DNA from 2 places in the Agromyces albus genome. Region 2 is predicted to be linked to the other one. Evidence: predicted binding sites of a transcription regulator. Region 2 holds the regulator's gene; the other holds the start of a gene.
What was found. The regulator HrcA, encoded in region 2, represses chaperone genes, less so after heat shock. The targets are predictions, from matches to a motif close to TTNGCACTCGNNNNNNNCGAGTGCNAA.

Region 1: the regulator HrcA is predicted to act here: its motif matches at 4,240-4,266, upstream of groES (co-chaperone GroES).

What each region holds. Positions count from the first base shown of each region.
Region 1 covers NZ_JAUSWX010000001.1:2,727,140-2,733,549, reverse strand. The annotation lists gene rimI (ribosomal protein S18-alanine N-acetyltransferase) at 1-210, shown strand, start outside; gene tsaD (tRNA (adenosine(37)-N6)-threonylcarbamoyltransferase complex transferase subunit TsaD) at 207-1,259, shown strand; gene QFZ29_RS12790 (DUF4190 domain-containing protein) at 1,399-1,803, shown strand; gene QFZ29_RS12785 (DUF4190 domain-containing protein) at 1,847-2,485, shown strand; gene QFZ29_RS12780 (DUF4190 domain-containing protein) at 2,496-2,972, shown strand; gene QFZ29_RS12775 (class I SAM-dependent methyltransferase) at 3,023-4,210, opposite strand; gene groES (co-chaperone GroES) at 4,340-4,636, shown strand; gene rarD (EamA family transporter RarD) at 4,733-5,689, shown strand; gene QFZ29_RS12760 (ABC transporter substrate-binding protein) at 5,963-6,410, shown strand, end outside.
Region 2 covers NZ_JAUSWX010000001.1:1,491,031-1,497,440, forward strand. The annotation lists gene lepA (translation elongation factor 4) at 1-170, shown strand, start outside; gene QFZ29_RS06975 (DUF1990 family protein) at 181-831, shown strand; gene hemW (radical SAM family heme chaperone HemW) at 834-2,060, shown strand; gene QFZ29_RS06985 (DUF4870 domain-containing protein) at 2,067-2,444, opposite strand; gene QFZ29_RS06990 (DUF4870 domain-containing protein) at 2,587-3,021, opposite strand; gene hrcA (heat-inducible transcriptional repressor HrcA) at 3,212-4,234, shown strand; gene dnaJ (molecular chaperone DnaJ) at 4,296-5,393, shown strand; gene QFZ29_RS07005 (16S rRNA (uracil(1498)-N(3))-methyltransferase) at 5,400-6,134, shown strand; gene QFZ29_RS07010 (histidine triad nucleotide-binding protein) at 6,159-6,410, shown strand, end outside.

The DNA.
Region 1 (6,410 bases), 1.2 Mb from region 2:
CGTGCCGACAACGCGATCGCGCGGGCGCTCTATGCCTCGCTCGGATTCCGCCAGATCGGCGTTCGGCGCGGGTACTACCAGCCCGACGGGGTCGACGCGATCACGATGCGACTCGAGGTGCCGGCCGCCGTGACGCGGCCCGCGGCATCCGGAGCCCACGCAGCGCTCGGAATGCAGCCGCGTCGCGCCGACGCAGGGGAGGCGCGATGAACCGCACCCGGCCCCTCGTGCTCGGCATCGAGACCTCGTGCGACGAGACGGGCGTGGGCATCGTGCGCGGCACGACCCTGCTCGCGAACATCATCGCGTCGTCGATGGAGGAGCACGCGCGCTACGGCGGCGTCGTGCCCGAGGTCGCCGCGCGGGCGCACCTCGAAGCGCTCGGGCCGGTGATCGGCACCGCGCTCGACGAGGCCGGTGTCGCGCTCGGCGAGATCGATGCGATCGCCGTCACCAACGGTCCGGGCCTCGCGGGCGCCCTCATGGTCGGCGTGGGAGCGGCGAAGGCCCTCGCCCTCTCGCTCGAGGTGCCGATCTACGCCGTGAACCACCTCGTCGGGCACGTCGGCGCCGACCTGCTCGACGACGAGGCGCCGCTCGAGACGCCCACCGTCGCGCTGCTCGTCTCGGGCGGGCACACCTCGTTGCTGCTCGTGCGCGACCTCGTCGCCGACGTCGAGCTGCTCGGCGAGACGATCGACGACGCCGCGGGGGAGGCGTTCGACAAGGTCGCGCGCGTGCTCGGCCTGCCGTATCCCGGAGGACCCGAGATCGACCGGGCCGCGATCGGCGGCGACCCGGCGGCGATCCGGTTCCCGCGCGGGCTCACGCACCCGAAAGATCTGGCTGCGCATCGCTACGACTTCAGCTTCTCGGGATTGAAGACCGCCGTCGCCCGCTGGGTCGAACAGCGTGAGGCGGCCGGCGAGCCCGTGCCGCTCGCCGACGTCGCCGCGAGCTTCCGCGAGGCCGTCGTCGACGTGCTCGTCGGCAAGGCCGTCGCCGCGTGCGCCGACCTCGGGGTGCCGAGGCTCCTGCTCGGCGGCGGCGTCGTCGCGAACGCCCGGCTCCGCGAGGTGGCCCAATCGCGAGCGGATGCCGCGGGCATCGCGCTGCGTGTGCCGCCGCTCTCCCTCTGCACCGACAACGGAGCCATGATCGCCGCGCTCGGCGCCCAGCTCGTGATGGCGGGCCACGCACCGTCCGAGCTCGGATTCGGCGCCGATTCGACGCTGCCCGTCACCGAAATCCAAGCCTGACCATGCCGAACGCGATCCTGTGAATCGTGCCATCGCCGCGATAGTGTGAACTCGAAGACGCCGGATGTCGCCAGTCGACGCCGCCGTCGCGCCCGCCGCAGACGGCGGCGCGCATGACCACAGCATGAGGGGGACCATCGTGACCGATCCGAACACTCCTGAGCCCGGAGCGCCCGTGCCGCCCGTGCCGCCGACGGGGCCCTCAGCACCCGGTTACAGCGCGCCGCCTGCCGGCCCTCCTGCCTACGGCCAGGCCGAGAGTGCCTACGGCCAGCCGGCGACCGGCAAGACCAACACGCTCGCGATCGTCTCCCTCGTGGCATCCCTCGTCGGTTTCGCGACGGGCATCGGATTCATCGCGGGCATCATCTGCGGACACATCTCACTCGGCCAGATCAAGAAGACCGGCGAACAGGGCCGCGGCCTCGCGCTCGCCGGCCTCATCATCGGCTACATCGGCATCGTGCTCTCGATCATCGTCGTCATCGTCGTGATCGCGGGGCTCGCCGCCCTCTACTCCACCGGTGTTGTCACGACGTACTGAGCGCGTGCCAGCAGAACACGACCACGAAGAAGGGCGAATGCCAATGAGTGATCCGAACAGACCCGACGACGTTCCCAAGGTGCCCAAGACACCCGAGGAGCCCGAAGTGGCGGCCGCGCCCGAGTCGCCGCTCTCGGCCGACGAGGCCGGCGCCACGGCCGAGCCGTTCGCCAGCGAGCCCGAGGTGCCGTCGGCTCCCGAGCCGCCCGCAGCGCCTGAGCCGCCCGCTCCTCCGGCTCCGCCGGAGCCGCCGAGCTACGGCTCGGCCACGCCGCCGCCGCCTCCGCCGCCCGCTGCCGGCTACGGGATGCCGTCCGACCAGCCGCCCGCCGCCCCCGCATACGGCGCACCGGCACAGCCCGGCTACGCGGCGCCCGCGTACGGCACGACGCCCAGCAAGCCGACGCCCGTGTTCAGCCTCATCTCGCTGATCGCCGGCATCATCGGCCTCGTGGGCTTCTTCGTGGTCTTCATCCCGTTCGTCGGTGGCATCATGCAACTGTTCATCCCTGCGGCTGCCGTGGTGCTCGGCTTCATCGGCAAGCGGAAGGAGCCGGCGGCCAAGGGCATGTGGCTCACCGGCATCATCCTCGGATTCGTCGGAATCGCCATCGGCCTGCTTTCACTGCTGCTGTGGGGCATCCTCGCCGCGACCGTAGGAACGATGGACTACACGTACTGATGAGGCACTCATGACCGAGCGTGAGGGGGTTTCGCCTGAGGGCGGGGCCCCCGATCGCTTCGAACCGGGAGATCCGCTCGCGCCGTACCAGCCGGCCGAGCCGACCTTCCGTGTCGACCCGACCGTGCGCGAGTTCGAGGTGCCCTTCGACACCGGGCAGTTGCAATCGCTCTCGACCGGCCAGCTCCTCATCGTGCACCGGCCCGGCGGCGACGTGGCCGATGCTGTCGAGGAGGCGACCCAGCGCAGGGTGTACAGCTGGATCGCGGCCGTCGTCGGCACGATGGGGGCCATCGCATCGCTGTTCGTCGGATGGATGCTGCCGCTGTCCATCGCCGCGATCATCTTCGGCGTGCTGGGCCTGCGCCGCGAGGAGAAGGGCCGCACGCTCGCGTTCGTCGGCATCGGCACGGGTCTCGCGGGCCTCGTGTTCTCAGCGGTGTGGATCGGCTACTACGCGATCGTGTTCGGCGCGCTGCCCGCCTGAGCCACCCACACCTGAGCCGACCGCGCGCGTCGCTCGAGCCGCTCGCGTCGCTAGAGTCGCTCGACGAGCAGCGCGACGTGCCGGCCGAGCTCCCGGGTGAGCACGATCGTCGCCGACTCGTCGCCGCGCAGCTTCAGCCGCGTGCGGAGCGCCGCCGGATCGACGTCGGTCCCGCGCTTCTTGATCTCGAGGGTGCCGACGCGGCGCGCCTGCAGGGCCTGGCGCAGCTGCCGCTCGTCGGCGGGAAGTCGCTCGAGCACCCGGAACCCTTGCGCGAAGGGCGACTCGAACGGTGTATCGGCCGTGAGGTAGGCGATGCCGGCGCTCGCCATCCATGCACCGTTCGCGCGCGCGAGGTCGCCGATCAGGCGCGCACGGATGACGGAGCCGTCGGGCTCGTAGAGGTAGTCGCCGATCGGGCCGGTCGGAGCATCCTCGCTGTCGGCCGCGGCCGTGAGCTCGTGGGCGGCGTCGCCGCGGATCACGAGCGCTGCGCGGCGGATGCCCGGGCGTGCCAGCTGGCCGAGCCAGACGCCGAGCTCCACGACGTCGCCGTCGAGCGAGACCCACTGCGCCTCGGATTCGGCGGGGATGACGTCGCGGTCGGTGCCCGGGCCGAGCTTGACTCCCACCGGCATCCGCTCGGCGAGGCCGAACGCGAAGTCGAGCGAGGGGGAGTAGTCGGCGGCATCCGAGATGCGCCTCGTGGTGCCTCCGGTCGTCGTGCGGCGTGCCGGGTCGAGCCAGGCGCCGCCGATGCCGCCGAGCGGCACGTCTTCGGCGCGTGCGTGCAGCACCTGGACCCGCGAGAACGGCGTGAGGTTGTACGCGGCGATCGCGGCGGTGACCTCGTCGGCTTCGGCGGCCGTCACCTCGAGATCGATCGCGGCCATCGCGAGCGCGTCGCCGCCGATGCCGCAGCCGAGGTCGGCCACGTGCGTGATGCCGGCTCGAGAGAAGCGGCCGGCATGCAGGGCGGCGACCCTGAGCCGCGTCGCCTGCTCGAGGCCCGCCTCGGTGAAGAGCATGCGCGAGGCGAACTCGCCGAACTTCGCACGGGCCTTCGCACGCAGCTTCGATTGGCTGAGCACGGTGGCCACGAGACCCGACGGATGCCCCTCGCGGCGCAGTCCCGCGACCGTCTTCACGATGTCGGCCTTCGAATCCCAGGCGGGCAGGCCGTCGAGGAGCCGGAGGCCCTCTGGAGAGAGCAGTTCGACGAGCTCGGCGCGATCCACCCGGCCACGCTAGCACCCACATCCGTGCGCTGGCACTCGCGTTGCATGAGTGCCAAATCCTGCCTAGACTCGTCTTAGCACTCTCGCTTTGAGGGTGCTAAACAGTCTTCGTCAAGAAAGAGGTCAAACGTGTCGGTTTCCATCAAGCCGCTCGAGGATCGCATCGTCATCAAGCAGGTCGACGCCGAGCAGACCACCGCGTCAGGTCTCGTCATCCCCGACACTGCCAAGGAGAAGCCCCAAGAGGGCGAGGTCGTGGCCGTGGGCCCCGGTCGCATCGATGACAACGGCAATCGCATCCCGCTCGACGTCGCAGTCGGCGACAAGGTGATCTACTCCAAGTACGGCGGCACCGAGGTCAAGTTCGGCGGCGACGACCTGCTCGTGCTCTCGGCCCGCGACGTGCTCGCGGTCGTGGTTCGCTAGTCGACACGATTCGTTCGAGGCCCGGATGCCCTGCGGCATCCGGGCCTCTTCGTATGCCCGGCGGCGGATGTCTGCGGTCAGGCGTAGTCTGAGCCGGTGTCAACCCGTTCCGATGTCTCGGCCGGGGCGAACCTCACGCCCGCATCAGGCGTGAGCCGCTCCGGACTCGTCTTCGCGATCAGCGCCTACAGTCTCTGGGGCTTCCTCCCCATCTACTTCATTGCGCTCGCGCCCACCGGGCCCTTCGAGGTCGTCGGATGGCGCGTGCTGCTCTCGCTGGTGTTCTGCGCCCTCGTCATCACGGTCACGCGCGCTTGGCGCCCGTTCGCGACCATCCTGCGCGACCGCCGCGCGGTGCTCACGATGGGCATCGCGGGCGTGCTCATCTTCGTCAACTGGCAGACCTACGTCTACGCCACCCTCACCGGGCAGGTCGTCGAGGCCGCGCTCGGCTACTTCATCAATCCCATCGTCACGGTCTTCCTCGGCGTGCTCGTCTTGCGCGAGCGCCTCAACGTGACGCAGTGGGTGGCCGTCGGCATCAGCATCGTCGCCGTCGTCGTGCTCGCCTTCGGCTACGGGCAGCTGCCGTGGATCGCCCTCGTGCTCGCGTTCTCATTCGGCTTCTACGGCCTCATCAAGAAGCGCGTCGGGCCCAAGGTCGACGCAGTCTCCGGGCTCACCCTCGAGACCGCCTGGCTCGCGCCGCTCGCCGTCGTGCAGCTCGTGTTCGTGTCGATGACCACCGGGCTCACGATCGGCACGGTGAGCGGCTGGCACACGACGCTGCTGCTGCTCGCCGGAGCCATCACGGCGGTGCCGCTGCTCCTGTTCGCGGCCGCGGCGCGCCGGCTGCCGCTCATCTACATGGGGTTCATCCAGTACTTCGCGCCGTTCATCCAGTTCATCGTCGGCGTCGCGGTGCTGCAAGAGCCGATGCCGCTCGAACGGTGGATCGGATTCGCCCTCGTGTGGGTCGCCCTCGCGGTGCTCACGTTCGACCTCGTGAGGGGCGTCCGTGCCTCGCGACGCGTTCCGACAGAGCTCATCTGAGGTCTGGATCAGGCCCTGATCCAGGCGCGAATGGGGCTCGAAGGGGTCCCCAGGCGAGCGGATGCCGCAACGCGCGTTCTGCGCGTCGAGGTCGCGCTGCACGCCGATTCTGTGCGCTTTCGGCGGGCAAGGTGTCGGCGAGATAACGATTCCTGCGGTGTTACACGGTTGTGACCGGCGCGACTTGTTTCCGCCATTGGGGCGCAATACTGTCAAACAACGGCGTCACCAGACGCTGCTTTGTGTACCAATCCTTCAGTCCCAAGGAGCAACATGAGCGTATTCGCGAAGGCCAAGGCCTCGCGCTCGGCTCGCGCAGCCTGGACGGGTCTCGCCATCGCTGGCGTCAGCACCCTCATCCTCTCTGCGTGCGCAACGGGTGGCACGCCGCCGGCCGAGACGGAAGAGCCGGCCGACGCCGGCGACGCCCTGCCCGTCGAGGCAGGCGAACGAGACCTCACCCTCAAGGTGGGCACGATCCTTCCGCAGAGTGGAACGCTCGCGTTCCTCGGCCCGCCCGAGGAGGCCGGTGTGGCGCTCGCCGCACAGGAGATCAACGAAGCCGACATGGGCCTCAACATCGAGGTCATCTACCGCGACTCCGGTGACACCACGACCGACATCGCCACCGTCTCCGTCACCGACCTGCTCTCGCAGGACGTCTCGGCGATCATCGGTGCCGCGTCGTCGGGTGTGTCGTTCACGGTCATCGACCAGATCA
Region 2 (6,410 bases):
ACGTGCTCGCCAAGTGCTACGGCGGTGACATCAGCCGCAAGCGCAAGCTCCTCGAGAAGCAGAAAGAGGGCAAGAAGCGCATGAAGATGGTCGGCCGGGTGGAGGTGCCGCAGGAGGCGTTCATCGCCGCCCTGAGCGGCGACACCGAGAAGAAAGACGCGAAGAAGTAGGAGGCGACGGATGACTCGCCGAAGCACGTTCACCGACCAGTCGGTCACCTATGGCGCGATCGGGGCGACCCTCGCGCCCGATCTCCTGCGCTATCCGCCGGCGGGCTATCGCCCCGCTGAGGACGCGGTGCGAATCGGCAGCGGCATCGAGCGATTCGAGCGGGCCGCGGAATCGCTCATGACGTGGGGCATCCAGCGGGGCGCCGGCTTCACGGTCGACGACGTCTCCACGGGCACCGGTGCGCAGTACCCGGGCGTCGTCTACGACGCCGACGGCTCGCCGCTCGCCGACCAGCCGGCACCGCGCGCCGAGGAACGATTCGGCCCCGACGGAACGCCCTACATCGCAGCCGGCATGACGGCGACGCTTCGCCACAAGGGGCGCTTCCGCACGCAGTCCACGCCCGTACTCGTCGTCTACGTGCTCGACGAGCCCGACCGCATCGGCTTCGCCTACGGCACGACCGCCGACGGACCCGAGAGCGGCGAGGAGTCCTTCATCCTCGAGCGACGCGACGACGACACCGTGTGGCTCACCATCCGCTCGATCCTCGCGACTCGCGGCGGCATCCGCGGCCTGTTCGCGCCCGGCCAGCGGCGGAAGCGGCGCGAGCTCACTCGCGTCGAGCTCCGCGCCCTGCATCCTGCGGGTGGCGTGTAGGCGTGGGCTCCGCCCTCCCGCTCGGCGATCCGGCGCCGGCCGACGGCGTGCTGCCGCCTTCCGCGGCCGCAGGTGCCGCTGAGCGCGCATTCGGCGTCTACGTGCACGTGCCCTTCTGCCGGGTGCGCTGCGGCTACTGCGACTTCAACACGTATACGGCCGGTGAGCTACGCGGTGCAAAGCAAGCCGACTACGCCGACCACGCCATCGGCGAGATCCGGATGTCGCGGCGAATGCTCGAGGCATCCGACGTGCCCGACCGCACCGCGCAGACGGTCTTCTTCGGCGGCGGAACGCCGACCCTGCTCCCTGCCGACGACCTCGTGCGCATGCTCGGCGCCGTTCGCGACGAGTTCGGCTTCGCAGCCGGCGTCGAGGTGACGACCGAAGCCAATCCAGATTCGGTGGGGCCCGACGACCTGCGGCGCCTCGCCGACGGCGGATTCACCCGTGTCTCGTTCGGCATGCAATCCGCCGTGCCCCACGTGCTCGCGGCGCTCGACCGCACCCACGACCCAGCACGCGTGCCGCTCGTGGTCGACTGGGCGCGAGATGCCGGGCTCGACGTGAGCCTCGACCTCATCTACGGCACGCCGGGGGAGTCGCTCGACGATTGGCGGCGAAGCCTGGAGTCCGCCATCGGGCAACAACCAGACCACCTGAGCGCGTATGCGCTCATCGTCGAGCAAGGCACGAAGCTCGCGAGGCAGATCCGCCGCGGCGAGCTCGCAACGCCCGACGACGACCTCGAGGCCGACATGTACGAGCTCGCCGAAGACCTGCTCGGTGCAGCGGGCTACGAGTGGTACGAGGTGAGCAACTGGGCGACCGCGCCCGCGCACCGTTCACGGCACAACCTCGGCTACTGGCGCAGTGACGACTGGTGGGGCGTCGGCCCCGGTGCGCACAGCCACGTGGGCGGCGTGCGCTGGTGGAACGCGAAGCATCCGGCGGCGTATGCCGAACGTGTTGCCGCCGGGGTGTCGCCGGCGGTCGGCCGCGAGGTGCTCGACGCGTCGACGCGAGAGACCGAGCGGGTTCTGCTCGGCACCCGCATCCGCGAGGGGATCGACCTCGGCTCGCTGCGCCCCGAAGGACGCACGGCGGTCGCCGGTCTCATCGCCGACGGGCTCGTTGATGCGAGAACCGCCCTCTCGGGTGGGCTCGTGCTCACGATGAGAGGGCGGCTGCTCGCCGACGCCGTGGTCAGGCGCCTGCTCGAGGTGTGATGCCGTTCAGCTCACGAACTTGATCGAGAGCGGGTACGAGTACGGCTGGCCCTGGTTCGCCTTCACGGCGGCGATGATGCTGAAGACGATGATCAGGACGCCGATCGCCGCCATCAGCAGGAAGCCGATGAGGATGATCGTGAGGATCGAGCTGACGATCATCGCGATGGTCATCGTGATCTGGAAGTTCAGCGCCGTCGCGGTGTGCGCGCGCACGAACGGTCCGCGATCCTTCAGCACGAGGTAGCCGACGAGTGCGGGGATGAACCCGAAGAAGATGCCGCCGAGGTGGATGAGCATCGACCACAGCTTCTCGTCGGCTGGGTTCAGCTGATTGGTCTGCTCGTAGGGGCTCGATGGCGGCGGCGGTGTTGCGTCGGACATGTAGTGCGTCTCCTAGGTCGTGTCGCCGAAGGGCGGTACTCGGTCGATCTCATGCTGGCACAGACAAGCGCGCCGGGGGCGGATTTCGCCTTCCCCGGCGCGCTCGTCGGCCGCGTGGTGACGAGCGTCTACTTGATGAGACCTACTTGATGAGACGCACGGAGAACGGGTAACGGTAGTGCTTGCCGTCCTTCGCCTGGAGGAACGCGATGATCGAGAACACGACGCCCAGGATCCACACGACCCAGGCGAGCAGCGACAGCACGCTGCCGAGGCCGAAGGTGACGACGGTCACGAGCGCCGTGACGATCCAGACCGCGATGTACGCGAAGACCAGCGTGATCTGGAAGTTCAGCGCCTCCTTGCCCTCGGTGTTCGTGAACGTGCCACGATCCTTGAACACGAGCCAGATGATGAGCGACGGCAGGAATCCGAGGACTCCACCGAGGTGTGCGAATGAACCCCACTGGATGTCCTGCTCAGGCGACAGTGGCGCGGCAGCGACCGGCTGCGGAGCTGCAGGCTGCTGCGGCGGCGGGACGTTGGGGTCGGGAGTCTGAGCATTGGGGTCGGTCATGAGCGTGCCTTTCGAAGGTTCTCTGATGAACCGCGACTGTGAAGGAGATTCGCAGCCAGTGGTGACGCGCGGATTACCCATACGGTAGCGCCGACACCCGCGGGCTGGCAACGACTACGGCACGGATGTCGCGATATGATTGGCACTCAGGGAGAACGAGTGCTAAGCCGGTGCATGGAAAGCGAGGGTCATGGTCTCCGAACGGAGTCTCGCGGTGCTCCGCGCGATCGTGCAGGACTACGTGGCGTCACGCGAGCCCGTGGGCTCGAAGACGATCGTCGAACGCCATGCGTTCGGCGTCTCCGCCGCGACGATCCGCAATGACATGGCGCTCCTCGAAGAGGAGGAGCTCATCGCGGCGCCGCACACGTCGTCGGGCAGAATCCCCACCGACAAGGGCTACCGCGTCTTCGTCGACCAGCTGACCGACGTGCGTCCGCTGACCCAGGCGCAACGGCAGGCGATCGAGACCTTCCTCGGCGAGTCGAGCGACCTCGACGAACTCCTCGCACGCACCGTGCGGCTGATCGCCCAGCTCACGAAGCAACTCGCCGTGGTGCAGTACCCGAGCTTCACGAGCGCCCGCGTGCGGCACGTCGAGCTCGTCTCGCTCGCGCCGAACCGGGTGCTCTGCGTCCTCATCGCCGACTCCGGCCAGGTCGAACAGCGACTCGTCGAGCTCGAGCAGCCCGTCGACGAAGACACCCTCGCCGACTTGCGCGTGCGCCTCAACGACATCGCTGCGGGCGAGACGATGGCGGATGCCGCGATCGCCCTCTCGGGCGAGGTCCGCTCCGCCGATCGCCGTCACGCCGCAGTGATGCACACGCTCGCCGCGACGCTCGCCGAGCAGGCGCGCGTCCAGCGCACCGACCGGCTCGTCGTCGCCGGTGCCGCGAACCTCGTGCGAACCGAGCAGGACTTCGCGGGATCGATCCTCGGTGTCATCGAGGCGATCGAGGAGCAGGTCGTGCTCCTGAAGCTCTTCGGCGAGATGGCCACCGACGAGCACGGCGTCGCCGTGCGGATCGGGCGTGAGAACGCCTCCTTCGGCCTCGGGGAGACCTCGGTCGTCACGAGCGCGTTCGAGATCCCCGGGCGCGACATCTCCCGGCTCGGGGTCGTGGGGCCGACCCGAATGGACTACTCCAACAGCATGGCGGCGGTTCGCGCCGTGGCACGCTACCTCTCCCGCACCCTCGGCGAGAGCTGAACCCCGTCATTCGCCGCGACACCGGCGCATTGCATCCGGCAACCGAAAGGACAAGCCCTCCGTGGCCGACCACTACGAGGTCCTCGGCGTCGCACACGACGCCACTCCCGACGAGATCAAGAAGGCGTATCGGCGCCTCGCCCGAGAGCTCCACCCCGACGTGAATCCCGGAGCCGAGGCATCCGAGCGATTCAAATCGGTAACGCACGCCTACGACGTGCTGAGCGACCCCAAGCAGCGCCAGCAGTACGACCTGGGCGGGCAGGGCGGCTTCAGCGGGCAGGGCTTCGGCGGGTTCGGCGACATCTTCGAGACGTTCTTCGGTGCCGGCCAGGCCACTCGCGGGCCGCGGTCGCGACGCGAGCGCGGGCAGGATGCGCTCATCCGGGTGGAGGTCGGGCTCGAAGAGGTCATCTTCGGCACCCACCGCGACATCGAGGTCGACACCGCGATCACGTGCGGCACGTGCCACGGCAGCTGCTGCCAACCGGGCACCTCGCCCGTCACGTGCGACATCTGCCACGGCACCGGCTCGATCCAGCGCTCGGTGCGCTCGCTGCTCGGCAACGTCATGACGTCGAGCCCCTGCGGCACCTGCCGGGGCTACGGCACCGTGATCGCCACGCCGTGCATCACGTGCCAGGGCCAGGGTCGCGTGCGTGCCCGGCGAACCGTGCCCGTCGACATCCCCGCCGGCGTCGACACGGGTGTTCGCCTGCAGATGCCCGGCTCAGGGGAGGCCGGACCTGCCGGCGGCCCCAACGGCGATCTCTACCTCGAGATCAAGGTCAAGAACCACGAGGTCTTCAGCCGCAACGGCGATGACCTCCTGTGCTTCCTCGAGGTGGCGATGACCGACGCGATCCTCGGCACGAGCACGACGATCCCCGCGCTCGACGGAGACGTCGACGTAGAACTCAGGGCGGGGCTGCAGAGCGGCGAGATCCTCACCGTGAAAGACCGCGGCGTCACGAAGCTCCGCGGCACCGGACGCGGCGACCTGAAGATCGGCGTGCAGGTCGTGACCCCGACGAAGCTCTCGACGAAGGAACGCGATCTCATCCAGCAGTTCGCCGCCTCGAAGAAATCGCACGGGCCCGAGCTCGGACACTTCCAGCAGGGGCTCTTCGCGCGCCTCCGCGACCGGTTCCTCGGCTAGGCCGGCGTGAGCAGCCTGTACCTCGACGAATCGCTCGAACTCGGCGCCGTCACACCGGGTGCGACCGTCGAGCTCTCCGGCGACGAGGCGCGGCACGCGGTGACCGTGGCACGTGTTCGCACCGGTGAGCGCATCGCGATCGGCGACGGCCGCGGCATCCTCGTGCGCGGCGTGGTCGTCTCCACCGGGGCCCGCGAACTCGCGCTCGAGGTCGAAGAGGTGCTCGTCGAAGAACCCCCCGAGACGCGGATCACGCTCGTGCAGGCGCTCGCGAAGGGCGATCGCGACGAGCTCGCCGTGCAAGCGGCGACCGAGCTGGGCGTCGACGCGGTCGTTCCGTGGGCGGCCGCCCGATCGGTGTCGCGCTGGGAGGGCCCGAAGGCCGAGAAGGGGCGCCAGCGCTGGGCGAGCATCGTTCGCGAGGCGGTGAAGCAGTCGATCAGGGCCTGGCTTCCGCCGGTTGCGCCGGTCACGACGACGGGCGACCTCGCCGGTCTGCTGCAGGGCACGCGGATGCTGCTGCTCGAACCCACGGCGACGACACCCATCACCGACATCCGGCCCGACGGTCGCGACCTCGCGCTCGTCGTCGGGCCCGAGGGCGGCATCGCGCCGCCCGAGCACGAGCGACTCGTGGCGGCCGGCGCGGAGCCGGTGCGACTCGGGGCATCCGTCTTGCGCACGTCGACGGCCGGACCGGCCGCGATCGCCGTGCTCAACGCTGCGCTCGGGCGGTGGTGAGCCATCGATCGCTACGATGGTGGCATGAGCGACTCCGGTGCACGGCCCTCCCTCTTCGAGCGGATCGCCACTCGTGAGATTCCCGCGCGCATCGTGCTCGAGACCGAGCGCGTGATCGCGTTCCACGACATCGCGCCCAAGGCGCCGGTGCACGTCGTCGTGACGCCGAAGGCCGGCGACTACCGCGACGTCGTCGAACTCGCAGCCGGAGACCCCGGCCTCCTCGCGGAACTCGTCGCCGCAGCGCACGAGGTCGCGGATTCGCTCGCCGACGGC